DNA from 2 places in the Caldalkalibacillus salinus genome. Region 1 is predicted to be linked to the other one. Evidence: a T-box and tRNA genes for the amino acid it is inferred to sense, from the RefSeq annotation. Region 1 holds a T-box; the other holds one or more tRNA genes.

Region 1 (6,850 bases):
AGCGCTCAGTATACCTAGCGAAACTCAACCACACGATACAGCTAAACAGTGTGTCTATCCTTGGTCTGAAGGCGATATTGTGTACCAAGTGACGGGAAGTGGAGACCCGATTCTTCTCATTCACGGGATGGGTATAGGCTGTTCTTCATATGAGTGGCGGAAAAATATTGATGTACTAGCTAAACATTACAAAGTTTATACCCTAGACTTATTAGGGTACGGATGTTCCGACAAGCCGAACATTTCCTATACAGCGTTTACTTACATACACTTGATTCGTGACTTTATCATTGATGTAATTCAACAACCGACTCACGTGATTGGAAGTTCGCACGGTGCCAGTTTCTGTATACGTTTAGCGAAAATTCATCCTGAATTACTACGTTGCCTTGTGCTCATTTGTCCTACAGGAGTAGAACAAGAACTGAACCCACCATCCTCTTACGTTAAAGCTCTGCAAACGGTGAGTTTGTCTCTACCCGTTTACCGAACAACGCTATACTATAGTATCGCTTCAAAATTACATATGAAATACTTTTTACAACGTTACTTGTATGCGAATGAGGAAAATATAACGGATGATCTCGTGGATCGTTACTACTTAAACGCCCATCAAGACGGCCAAAAGGCTGCGAGAGCGCCTCTTGCTTTTCTTAAAGGGGATTTGAACATACACATTTCTTCTGATTGGGAGGCACTGGCGCATCCTGCTCTCTTGGTATGGGGAGAAGAATCTGAACTGCACCCTATTGATCACTTGTCTCAACTTCGGGAGTTAAATTCAAATGCGGAGATCCAAGTTTATACGGAATCAGGTATCCTGCCCCATGACGAGGAAGCGTACTTATTTAATGGGATGGCGTGTGATTTTATCCAGAGACATACACACTAACGACAGTTATACCTTTATTTGTCCGCTTTTAAAACGGCATGAATGCACTTTAGATTACACGAGAAAGTGTAAGGGCACATAAAAGGTACATAAGTTATAAAAAGTAAAGCGAACCACATGCGGGTTCGCTTTACTTCTTCACTCTTTTACCCTCAAGTCGCTCCTCAATTCGAGAGAGCTCCTCTTTATTATTAAGAATTTCTCTTTTATTTTCTACGACAAGTTCTTCAAAGCTGACCTTTCGTGATTTACGCATCTCATGATCCTCCTTTATTAAATTTTCTTATAATTTATTATATCCATTCTTTTCTTACGTCAAACATTGTTGAAGATTAAATAAAGATGACATTTGTAGCGCAAAAAAAAAAGACTCTCTGCAAAATAAGCAGGGAGTCTTTCCTTGAATTAAGTGTAAAGGGGTCATCCATTCGTGATGTGTCATGTTTTGGACTGCAAGCCTTTAACTTGTATGATATCTTTTTTATTCTACTAAGTGTGCGTAATGTTCAGTAACCGTTTCAGCACAACGAGGACACAGGTCAGGATGATCGACATGCTCGTGTTGCCCTACCTCAGGGGTGACCACCCAACAGCGTTGACACTTCTCGCCTTCGGCTGGCTTAATCCAGACACTGACTGTATCTCCTTGTTGTGCATCCTCTGGGACTTGTTCAGTATCCTCATGTAACACAGCATGAGAAACGATGAACAGTTTTTCTAGATCTTCAAATTGTGCCAATAGGGCTTTGGTCTGTGCTGTTGGATATAAATGGACTTCGGCACTGAGAGAGCCACCGATCACTTTTTCCCTACGCGCGACTTCAAGCGCTTTAAGTACCTCTTGGCGAACAGTGATAAATTGATCCCATTTTTGCTCTAGGTCATCATCTTCAACGTGACTCACAGTATCTGGGATGTCCGTTAACTGTACACTCTTAGTTTCCGAACCTGGTACAAACTGCCATACTTCATCCGCCGTATGTGGGATGATCGGTGCCACCAATTTGACGATCAATTGTAATAGGTCGTACATCACCGTTTGTGTCGCTTTTCTAGCAACAGAATTGGGTGCGTCTGTGTACAACAAGTCCTTGGAGATATCTAGGTAGAGTGAGCTCAATTCGATCGTACAGAAATTGTGAACCGCTGAGTACACAGTATGGAACTGATACTCGTCATACGCCCCTCTTACTCTTGTGAGTAGGCGCTGCGCTTTAATAAGCATATAACGGTCGAGATCGGACATATCTTCCAAATTCACTCTGTCACGTGCTGGATCGAAATCAGCCAAGTTCCCTAAAAGGAAACGTAATGTGTTACGAATCTTCCGGTATACTTCCGCTATTTGCTTCAGAATGGCATCAGAGATGCGCACATCTGATTGATAATCCACAGAAGAAACCCATAATCTTAGAATGTCTGCTCCTAATTGATCGATCACCTTTTGAGGAACGATCACATTGCCAAGAGATTTGGACATCTTACGTCCTTCACCGTCAAGGGTGAAGCCGTGACTCAACACTGATTTGTATGGTGCGGCGCCACTTGTAGCGACTGCAGTTGTCAGTGAAGAGTTAAACCACCCACGGTACTGATCAGAGCCTTCTAGATATAGGTCAGCTGGCCATTGTAGTTCATCTCTTTCTTTGAGCACAGCTTCGTGAGAGGAACCGGAATCGAACCATACATCCATGGTATCCGTCTCTTTTCTAAAGTGTTCTCCTCCGCAACTCGGACACTTGAATCCTTCTGGCAAGAGTTCTTTCTCATCTTTATCATACCATGCGTTCGAGCCTTCTTCCCTAAATATAGCGGATATACGATCGATGGTATCATCATTCACAACTTCAGTGTGACAAGAAGCGCAGTAAAGAATCGGTATTGGAACACCCCATACCCGTTGACGAGAAATACACCAATCACCACGGTCTGCGACCATGTTATGGAGTCTTACTTCTCCCCAGGAAGGGGTCCAGTTGACCTCCTTAATCTCGTCTAAGATATCTTGGCGAATTTTATCGATAGAGGCAAACCATTGTTCTGTCGCACGAAAGATCACCGGCTGCTTACTACGCCAATCATGAGGATACGAGTGTGTGATGAACGATAGCTTGATAAGCGCGCCTTTATCCTTTAAGGATTCGGTTATCACTTTATTAGCTTTGTCATAGAATAAACCTTCAAAGCCAGGGGCTTCGTGCGTGAAGTGTCCTTTGTCATCAATCGGATTCAGGACGTCTAGCCCGTACTTTTGTCCCACGTAAAAATCATCTTCCCCGTGTCCAGGTGCCGTGTGAACACATCCCGTACCGGCGTCTAATGTCACATGCTCACCTAAGATCATTTGTGAAGTTCTATCATACAGAGGATGCTGCGTTGTGATATGCTCTAAGCTCTGCCCTTTTATCGTTTGGAGTACTTCATAGTTTTCCCACTCTAACTCTTGTTGCAATGTGTCTAATAACCCTTGAGCGACAAGGAGTTTTTCCCCTTCAACTCTAACAACGGCATATTCAAGGTCAGGATGAACACTAATTGCTAAGTTAGCTGGAATCGTCCATGGTGTTGTTGTCCAAATCACAACTGAGACATCTGAATCGAGAACGCCTTTACCATCTTGTACTTTGAATTTAACGTAAATAGAAGGTGAGCGCTTATCTTTATACTCAATCTCTGCTTCGGCAAGCGCTGTTTCAGACGAAGGGGACCAGTATACGGGCTTTAATCCTTTGTAGATGTACCCTTTCTTAGCCATATCGCCAAACACTCTCACTTGTCTCGCTTCGTACTCAGGCTTTAAGGTAATGTAAGGGTCTTCCCAATCCCCTCTTACACCTAAACGTTTGAACTGAGATTTTTGAGTTTCTACGAACTTTAGAGCATATTCAGCACAAAGGCGTCGAAACTCATTAATGCCGATTTTAGACCGGTCCACTTTTTCATTCTTAATGATGGCGTGTTCAATCGGGAGACCGTGTGTATCCCAACCAGGAACGTATGGGGCATCGTAGCCAGACATTGATTTATAACGTACAATCATGTCTTTTAAGATTTTGTTCAGTGCATGCCCTAAGTGTAAGTCACCATTGGCATACGGAGGGCCATCGTGCAGTATAAACTTAGGACGCCCTTTCGTTCGTTCTTGGACCTTCTCATATATTTTTTCTTCATCCCACCATTGTTGCATATCAGGCTCACGCTTAGGTAGGTTCCCACGCATAGGGAAATCTGTTTTGGTAATCTGCAGCGTTTGTTTGTACTCCACTGTCTCATCCTCCTATATTTGTATTTTAAAATGTAAACTGTGCGTATACTCAAGCTTTTTTGAGAATAAAAAAGTCCCTCATCCCAGATAGGGACGAGAGACTTCCCGCGGTACCACCCTAGTCAATAACACAGGTGCACATCGTTCACTGTGTTAAGGCCTTTCATTCGTAACGTGAATGATACGGGAAACACTTACTATTGTTCAGCGCTCCAACTCCAGGGTGATCTTCAGTCCTCCAGTTTTTACTAGGCTCACACCATCCCTAGCTCGCTTAAAAAACCATAGAGGTCTTACTATCCCATTCCTCGTTTTTGTTATATATCCCGTTAGCATTTAAACGGTGTTGCAAGTTTAGTATACGTGAGATTACAGTCAATCAGCACAGAGATCATATTTGATGTATATCGTCTATTATTAGGCAGTATAAAAAAAGTTAAACCTTTCGTCAAGCCTCATTATGCTTATCGAGCCACTTTGGGCTGTTGATTGGGTTCCGCATCATGTGTGTCATCAGTAATTCTATCCCACTCTTCACTCTGAAGCATTTCAAGCTGCGCTTCTAGAAGTGTGCGGAATCGTGCCCGATAAATAGAGGCTTGTTTCTTTAATTCTTCACCCTCCATTGAAATTTTTCTAGCCTTAGAGAGTGCTTCGTTAACGATACGATCCGCATTTTTTTCCGCTTCTTTAATAATCAACTGTGCCTCTTTTTTGGCATTTGATTTCACTTCATCCGCTGTTTCCTGGGCGACAATAATCGTTTTGCTCAGGCTTTCCTCAATGTTAGAGAAATGACCTAGTCTTTCTGTTGAATCTAACATCTTTTCTTCTAGTTCTTTTTTTTCACGAATGAGTATCTCAAACTCTTTGATAATTAAATCTAAGAATTCATTGACTTCATCCTCATCATACCCTCGAAACGAACGACTGAATTCTTTGTTGTGTATATCTAGTGGTGTTAATGACATGATGCGCACCTCCCGTTATTCATAACGTTTGCTAGAATCTATTCGACAACACCTGTGCATTTCCTTCTTAATACAGGATTTTTTTACGATTTGTTCTCTTTTCGACCTAATGACACTCGAATATTCCCCTTTTTTGTTTGTCCCTGTATGCTCGAAAATAAAAACCGACCAAAACCTTTGACGGAAAGGATGTCACCTTTCTGTAAAACCATGCCGGCTTGCTCTACAAGGCGCCAGTTCACTTTGACCTTTTTGCCTTTAATTAATGTTGTCACCTTTGAACGAGATAAGGGTAACAGCTCTGATAAAATGACATCTAAGCGTAAAGAGCTCACAGTACGATCAAATGATTGCCAAGGATCTGACGGCGGTACAAGCTCGTCTAGATGATGCGTTTGTAAGGTCACGTGATATCGGGAGACTTGATGGAAATGCCCTAATACGTAATCAGCTATATCCCCAGCCACGAGTAATTGTTTGTGTGAATCAGCGATGAGAATATCTCCAAACTTTTCTCTTTTTAAGCCAATACCGAGTAATGACCCGAGTACATCCCGGTGGGACACATTGACGTCCTGTTCAATAGAAAGAAGTGTCACTTGAAAATCTTCAGGTGACACCTCATCATACTCCGGGTATATTAACGCCCGTTTGCGCTCCGATTGTTCGTAACCCCCAAAGAACGATACGTTAATATCAGCTAATCGACCCACAACCGATTGAACGATAAACTGCTCTCGAGGGTCTAGGAAATTGGTTAGTCGACGTTGATATCTCTCTTGAACGATATCGGCCCAATCGGCCACCTTCTCAACGAAGGCGTGCTCCTCGGGCCGAAAATGGTCATAGAAGCTCATCATTAACCCCCGAAAATCATGTGCACGAGAGACTCTGCACCCATACGTGCAAAGCGTAATGCGATGAGTGCGACGATAGGAGAAATATCAATCATACCTAGTGGGGGAATAATCTTGCGAAACGGCGCCAGCACAGGTTCCACAAATTTTCCTAGAATTTCACCTAGCGCAGATTCTCGTAAGTTTGGAAGCCATGACATCAATATATATCCAAATACCATGAAGGTATATATGGTAAAAAACAGATCAACTAATTGTAATGCAACTGCGTACATGTCTACGTCACCTCATTCTTGAATGTAATTCACCCTCTGATTGTTCAGATATGTTCCCTTGTATATCAACATTGTCAGCTGTACAGAGGAAAATATTATGGCCGAGTTTATGTATATCTCCCCCTATAGCATACACTGTTCCGCTTAAAAAGTCGACCACCCTTTTCGCTTGGTCATGGGCTAGCTGATGTAGATTGACAATGATCATGCGACGTTGCCTAATATGATCAGCCAGCTCTTGTGTCTCATCGTATGAAAGGGGTTCGATTAATATGACCTTCATCTGTGATTTCACAGACTGTAACGGAACAATATTATTTGGGGGACTACTATTCTTTGTGGATTTTGGGGGCATCATCTCCTCTTCTTCGTCAGCCCAATCCTCATCCTCCATGGTTCTATGTTCGTGTTTTGCCTCATACGGGTCTCCACCTAAGCCTAGAAAATCCATCAGTTTATTCATCATTCCCACCGTCATCGACTCTCCTCATGATTTTAATTCGTTTCCGACTAAAGATGTTCCTAGCCTGATAAAGGTTGCACCTTCTTCAATCGCCACAACATAATCGTTAGACATGCCCATCGAAAGC
Region 2 (6,850 bases), on a different contig from region 1:
TTTGCTTCAATTGCTACACAAGCGATTCGGTGTGATACAACCGATGAACAAGCACTAAGAGAATTAGGTGTCCGTAACTTTGACCACGTCATCGTTGCGATTGGAGAAAATATTCAAGCTAGCATCTTAACAACCCTGATACTGAAGGACCTAGAAGTACCCTATATCACGGTAAAGGCCCAAAATGATTATCATGAGAAGGTGCTCTCCAAGATTGGCGCCACTAAGGTCATTCATCCGGAACGGGATATGGGTGTTCGGTTTGCCCATAATCTAATATCAGAAAATGTACTTGAATTTATAGAGCTATCCCAGGATCATAGTTTAGTGGAGATTATCGCCAGTGAAAAGATGGTTGGAAAGACACTTCTCGATTTAGATATTCGGGCCAAATACGGTTGTAACATCATGGCTATTAAGTCTGAAGACCACCTGAACATCTCCCCGCGAGCTGAAGACATCATTAAAAAAGGGGATTTACTGGTCGTCATCGGTTCAAACCGAGATATCTCTAAGCTTGAAGAGAATGAAACTTAAGAACGAGAAAGTATCCTATGACAGGATATCTCGTATATCTCGTTCGAGGAAATTATGACTAAGAGGTGGTTGTCTTGCAGCAGAAAAAAACACCCAAATCGTTATCATTTAGATTAAATATATTATTTTTAGTGACTTTTGTTCTCTTTTCAGCCTTAGTTTTTAGATTAGGTTTCCTGCAAATCGTACATGGGGAAGAGTATCGAGAAATGACGGAAAGGCAAAATGCCCAACGTATTTCTGTTGAGGCACCACGAGGATGGATGCTGGACCGTAACGGAGAGGTACTTGTTTATAATACCCCCGTGTACACTTTAACCTATACAGAAACCTTCAATATCAATAACCTTGAAATCGAAGTACTCGCTCAAAACTTGGCGCAGCATATTGATATGGAACCTGAAGATATCAAAGCGAGGTTAGCTAGAAATGAGGGTCTAAGTCATACCATAAAAAGAGGACTCACATTCAAAGAAGTATCTCAAATTCAAGAAAACCTTGAAAGCTTACCAGGCATTGACGTCATTGTTGACCCTGAACGAGAATATCGCTACGATAACCTGTTCAAAAGCTTCTTAGGAAGTGTAGGGAACATTTCTGCAGAAGATTGGGGGTACTACGCCTCTAGAGGGTATCGGATGAACGAGAAGGTCGGTCGAAGTTACCTCGAGGAGCATTATGAAGAACAGCTAAGAGGGACGGAAGGCACCATTGAGATCCCTGTTGACCGTCAGCAGCGTCCTTTAGGAGAACCTGAGCTCACACCAGGCCAGAGAGGAAATGACCTTGTACTTACCATCGACTTAGAGTTACAACAAGCCATCGAAGAGAGTATACAGAAACTAAAAGAAGACTTTGATAATGTCAATGACGCTTTTTTCGTGGCCATGGACCCTCATACAGGCGAAATATTAGGCATGTCTAACGACGTTCGCACAGTCGGTGCGGGGAGAACGTCTTTCGCATCAGGTTCAACTGTCAAAATGGCGACAACGTTGATGGGATTACATGAGGGGCTTGTGACTGAAACTGAACGTATCAACGATACAGAAATAACAATAGGAAATATTAGAAAAAGTTCATGGAAAAACTTAGGCCCGGTCAATGCCTATCAAGCCATTCAGCAATCATCCAATGTCTATATGTTCAGAATTGGACTAAGACTTATCAACGAGGTGGGCTTAAGCCAAGCCTTTGATACGGCCTATAATTACTTTTCACAATTCGGCTTGGGCGTCGAGACGGGGATTGACTTGCCTAATGGCGTAGAATTTGACGGTTATAAGAGTAGTCGAGAGCTTCCAGGCTTATTAGTAGACTACATGATCGGACAGTATCATAACTATACCCCTTTACAATTAGCACAGTATGTTTCGACCATAGCTAATGGTGGGTATCGCATGCAACCGTATTTGGTCAAAGAGATACGTCGAGAGGCCACTTCCGAAGATGAACTCGGCCAAGTCGTCACACGTCGTGAACCAAAAGTATTAAATCGGATCGATATGAGTGATGAACACATTGAAATGATGCAGCAAGGCATGGAAATGGTGACGGAACCTGGTGGTACAGCGTCAGATTTTGCCGACTTTAAAGTGAAGGTGGCCGGTAAAACGGGGACAGCCCAAACAGAAGATCGTGACCTCAACAATACATTGTTTGTGGGTTATGCACCAGCTGATAACCCTCAGATTGCTTTCGCCAGTGTCGTGCCTAAGTCTCAAGAAACGTGGTCTGGCGGTGAACGAAGTCCTCATGCTCGAATTATAGCCAGAGAAATCTTAGAATCTTACTTTGGAGTAAAAGAAGAGGAATAAATTCTAAAAATAACTGCTATAGTACAGCATTTTTTGTGATGTTGCATGATTTAAAACAACTCCTTGCATACTAAGGGAAGTATGGAAGGAGTTGTTTTGTGATGGCAACGAAACGCCCGGTGTCTAAGAGCTTCGAAGAAAATATAGCGTACTTACAGAAAGCCTTGCGTGTAGACGATAGCTTTGATGTGATTCATCATAAGCTCGTTTATGCCGACCGTAAGTTTGGTTTATTCTTCGTTGATGGTTTTACCAAAGATGATGTGATGTTACAGATCATGCGTGATCTTGGTCGTCTAGAACCTAGGGATTTAAGACATGACCCTATAGACGTTTTGATGCAAAAGAAAATTCCTTACATAGAAGTGGAAACAACACAAGACATAGAGAATGTTATTAAGCAGGTGTTATCAGGGCAAGCCGCTTTTATCATTGAAGATACAGATACGGCTATTTTATTAGATGTCAGAACTTATCCTGTACGCTCCCCAGATGAGCCAGATACTGAGCGGGTTGTTCGTGGACCTAGAGACGGTTTTGTTGAAACGTTAGTCTTTAATACAGCACTTATACGTAGAAGAATACGTGATCGCTCCTTAGTTATGGATTATTTGCAAGTGGGGAGACGGTCCAAGACCGATATTGTCGTTTCGTATGTTGATAGCATTGTAGACAAGGAATTAGTCAAAAGAATAAAAAAAGGTCTACAGAACATAGAACCTGATGGCTTATCGATGGGGGAGAAGACGATCGAAGAGTATATATTTGGTCGGCATCTTAACCCCTACCCAGTTGTAAGGTATACTGAGAGGCCAGATACGGCTAGTACACATCTTCTTGAAGGACACGTACTGATCGTGGTTGATGGTACACCCGGTGTGATGATATGCCCTACGACGTTCTGGCAGCATTTAGAGCATGCTGAAGAGTATCGGCAGAAACCACTCGTCGGTGCATTCCTAAGATGGGTTCGATTCGCAGCGGTACTGGCATCTTTATTTCTTCTTCCATTATGGTACATATATGCCACGAATACTGAACTCCTAGTTGAACGATGGCAGTTCATCGGACCAGAAAAAGTCGGACACGTATCACTTATCTGGCAGTTTCTCATAGCTGAGGTGGGGCTTGAAGTATTACGGATGGCTGCCATACACACGCCTAATGCATTGGCCACAGCGTTGGGGCTAGTGGCAGCAATACTGATCGGTGAAGTCGCCATTGAAGTGGGATTATTCTCTTATGAAGTCATACTGTATGTAGCGATAGCGGCTACGAGTACTTTTGCCACACCGAGTTATGAGCTCAGTTTAGCGAATCGGTTATTCAGGATATTCTTTTTACTGGCAGGTGCATTTTTCGGAATATGGGGCCTTGTGGTTTCAATCCTATTTTGGTTGATCACCCTGACCTCAACAAAAACGCTCAATGCACCGTATCTTTGGCCGTTCATCCCTTTTAATGGAAAAGCAATGTTACAAGTACTATTCAGATCTCCAGTCCCACTTAAGAGGGAGAGGCCTGATATACTCAATGTGAGTGATAAGGATAAGTAACTTTAAGACTCAGAAAAAACGTAAGAAATCTTGGTTAAAAGAAACTTTAGCAAGGGCTGAAGTTTCTTTTTATTTACCCTTGATTTTTCTTTCAGAGGATGTTATATTATTCATTGTCGCTTCAACGAATACAACATAAATATTTACTTTTTGACAACACCGTCAATCCGTGTTAATATCATGAAGTGTTTTGACAAGTTTATTTATTTGGAGGGGTAGCGAAGTGGCTAAACGCGGCGGACTGTAAATCCGCTCCCTCTGGGTTCGGGAGTTCGAATCTCTCCCCCTCCACCATTATGGCGGCTATGGCGAAGTGGTTAACGCATCGGATTGTGGCTCCGACACTCGTGGGTTCGATTCCCACTAGTCGCCCCATGACTTTTTTGATGGGCTATAGCCAAGTGGTAAGGCAACGGACTTTGACTCCGTCATGCGCTGGTTCGAATCCAGCTAGCCCAGCCATTTATGTGAGCCATTAGCTCAGCTGGCAGAGCATCTGACTTTTAATCAGAGGGTCGAAGGTTCGAATCCTTCATGGCTCACCATTTATATATGCGGGTGTGGCGGAACTGGCAGACGCGCTAGACTTAGGATCTAGTGCCTTCGGGCGTGGGGGTTCGACTCCCTTCACCCGCACCATATATTTGTTTTTAATTTTTTAGGCTATCTTTTATTTAGAACGCCAAATACAATATTATAACTTGCTTTGCTTTTGCGGGTGTAGTTTAGTGGTAAAACCTCAGCCTTCCAAGCTGATGTCGTGGGTTCGATTCCCATCACCCGCTCCATTGTGGGCCTATAGCTCAGCTGGTTAGAGCGCACGCCTGATAAGCGTGAGGTCGGTGGTTCGAGTCCACTTAGGCCCACCATAATTTAATTTAAAAAAGTTGTTGACGCACATCAACCTGCTATGTTATGATGGTTTTTGTCGCCGCGAAAAGCGCGGTTGTCTTAACAACAAGAAACACAAAATATCAGCTAATGAGGCAACACATTGTTGCGACACCGATTTTTAGCTGATAACTAAAAGGAACATCTGCTAACACCATCACGTCCTGTGACAACACAGATGCTTGTCCATCCATGGGCGTCAGAACCTTGAAAACTGAACAAAGCAATGTCAAGCGTGCATACCATTCTTTATCCAGCTTATAATTAGCGCTTCGGAGTCACCTTTGAGCGCAGCTCGAGTGACGAAGATGTGTTAATCATAAGCAGGGAAACCAATGGGTCCGACAAAACAGGATCTCAACGCTGAGAAATCAGCCGTTGAAACAAATTAATTGCACTTGAAGCGATTCCTTCGTTGATTGAATCATCAGCACAAGTGCAACTAAGCGATTACAAATCGTAAATTTTATTTGGAGAGTTTGATCCTGGCTCAGGACGAACGCTGGCGGCGTGCCTAATACATGCAAGTCGAGCGAGTGAAACTGACAGAAGCCTTCGGGTGGACGACAGTGGATCTAGCGGCGGACGGGTGAGTAACACGTAGGCAACCTGCCCGTAAGACGGGGATAACTCCGGGAAACCGGGGCTAATACCGGATGATGCTAGGGATCGCATGATCCCCAGCTGAAAGGTGGCTTAGGCTACCACTTACGGATGGGCCTGCGGCGCATTAGCTAGTTGGTGAGGTAAAGGCTCACCAAGGCAACGATGCGTAGCCGACCTGAGAGGGTGATCGGCCACACTGGGACTGAGACACGGCCCAGACTCCTACGGGAGGCAGCAGTAGGGAATCTTCGGCAATGGGCGAAAGCCTGACCGAGCAACGCCGCGTGAGTGATGAAGGTTTTCGGATCGTAAAACTCTGTTGTTAGGGAAGAACAAGTACCGTTTGAACAAGGCGGTACCTTGACGGTACCTGACGAGAAAGCCCCGGCTAACTACGTGCCAGCAGCCGCGGTAATACGTAGGGGGCAAGCGTTGTCCGGAATTATTGGGCGTAAAGCGCGCGCAGGCGGTCTCTTAAGTCTGATGTGAAAGCCCACGGCTCAACCGTGGAGGGTCATTGGAAACTGGGGGACTTGAGTGCAGGAGAGGAAAGTGGAATTCCACGTGTAGCGGTGAAATGCGTAGAGATGTGGAGGAACACCAGTGGCGAAGGCGACTTTCTGGCCTGTAACTGACGCTGAGGCGCGAAAGCGTGGGGATCAAACAGGATTAGATACCCTGGTAGTCCACGCCGTAAACGATGAGTGCTAGGTGTTAGAGGTTTCGATACCTTTAGTGCCGACGTTAACACAATAAGCACTCCGCCTGGGGAGTACGGCCGCAAGGCTGAAACTCAAAGGAATTGACGGGGACCCGCACAAGCAGTGGAGCATGTGGTTTAATTCGAAGCAACGCGAAGAACCTTACCAGGACTTGACATCCCGATGCTACCTCTAGAGATAGAGGGTTCTCTTCGGAGACATCGGTGACAGGTGGTGCATGGTTGTCGTCAGCTCGTGTCGTGAGATGTTGGGTTAAGTCCCGCAACGAGCGCAACCCTTAATCTTAGTTGCCAGCATTCAGTTGGGCACTCTAAGGTGACTGCCGGTGACAAACCGGAGGAAGGTGGGGATGACGTCAAATCATCATGCCCCTTATGTCCTGGGCTACACACGTGCTACAATGGACAGTACAACGGGTAGCGAAGCCGCGAGGTGGAGCCAATCCCAAAAAGCTGTTCTCAGTTCGGATTGTAGGCTGCAACTCGCCTGTATGAAGTCGGAATTGCTAGTAATCGCGGCTCAGCATGCCGCGGTGCATACGTTCCCGGGTCTTGTAAACACCGCCCGTCACACCACGAGAGTCTGTAACACCCGACGTCGGTGAGGTAACCTATGGAGCCAGCTGCCTACGGTGGGACAGAGGATTGGGGTGAAGTCGTAACAAGGTAGCCGTATCGGAAGGTGCGGCTGGATCACCTCGTTTATATGGTGTCTTTACAGA

Evidence for each region. The T-box of region 1 lies ahead of ileS (isoleucine--tRNA ligase). A T-box ahead of a tRNA ligase gene usually reads a tRNA of that ligase, here a tRNA-Ile.
Region 2: it encodes a tRNA-Ile, which carries the amino acid that the T-box ahead of ileS (isoleucine--tRNA ligase) is inferred to sense. The anticodon was not compared.

What each region holds. Positions count from the first base shown of each region.
Region 1 covers NZ_JAERVL010000001.1:265,930-272,779, reverse strand. Annotated here, with positions in the region: gene JKM87_RS01270 (alpha/beta fold hydrolase) at 1-892, shown strand, start outside; gene JKM87_RS01265 (FbpB family small basic protein) at 1,023-1,148, opposite strand; gene ileS (isoleucine--tRNA ligase) at 1,374-4,157, opposite strand; T-box leader at 4,244-4,475, opposite strand; gene JKM87_RS01255 (DivIVA domain-containing protein) at 4,622-5,128, opposite strand; gene JKM87_RS01250 (YlmH family RNA-binding protein) at 5,212-5,985, opposite strand; gene JKM87_RS01245 (YggT family protein) at 5,988-6,260, opposite strand; gene JKM87_RS01240 (cell division protein SepF) at 6,268-6,738, opposite strand; gene JKM87_RS01235 (YggS family pyridoxal phosphate-dependent enzyme) at 6,748-6,850, opposite strand, start outside.
Region 2 covers NZ_JAERVL010000025.1:89,760-96,609, reverse strand. Annotated here, with positions in the region: gene JKM87_RS14530 (potassium channel family protein) at 1-537, shown strand, start outside; gene JKM87_RS14525 (peptidoglycan D,D-transpeptidase FtsI family protein) at 612-2,354, shown strand; gene JKM87_RS14520 (spore germination protein) at 2,456-3,910, shown strand; tRNA gene JKM87_RS14515 (tRNA-Tyr) at 4,120-4,204, shown strand; tRNA gene JKM87_RS14510 (tRNA-His) at 4,210-4,285, shown strand; tRNA gene JKM87_RS14505 (tRNA-Gln) at 4,298-4,372, shown strand; tRNA gene JKM87_RS14500 (tRNA-Lys) at 4,380-4,455, shown strand; tRNA gene JKM87_RS14495 (tRNA-Leu) at 4,465-4,549, shown strand; tRNA gene JKM87_RS14490 (tRNA-Gly) at 4,625-4,698, shown strand; tRNA gene JKM87_RS14485 (tRNA-Ile) at 4,703-4,779, shown strand; rRNA gene JKM87_RS14480 (16S ribosomal RNA) at 5,269-6,832, shown strand.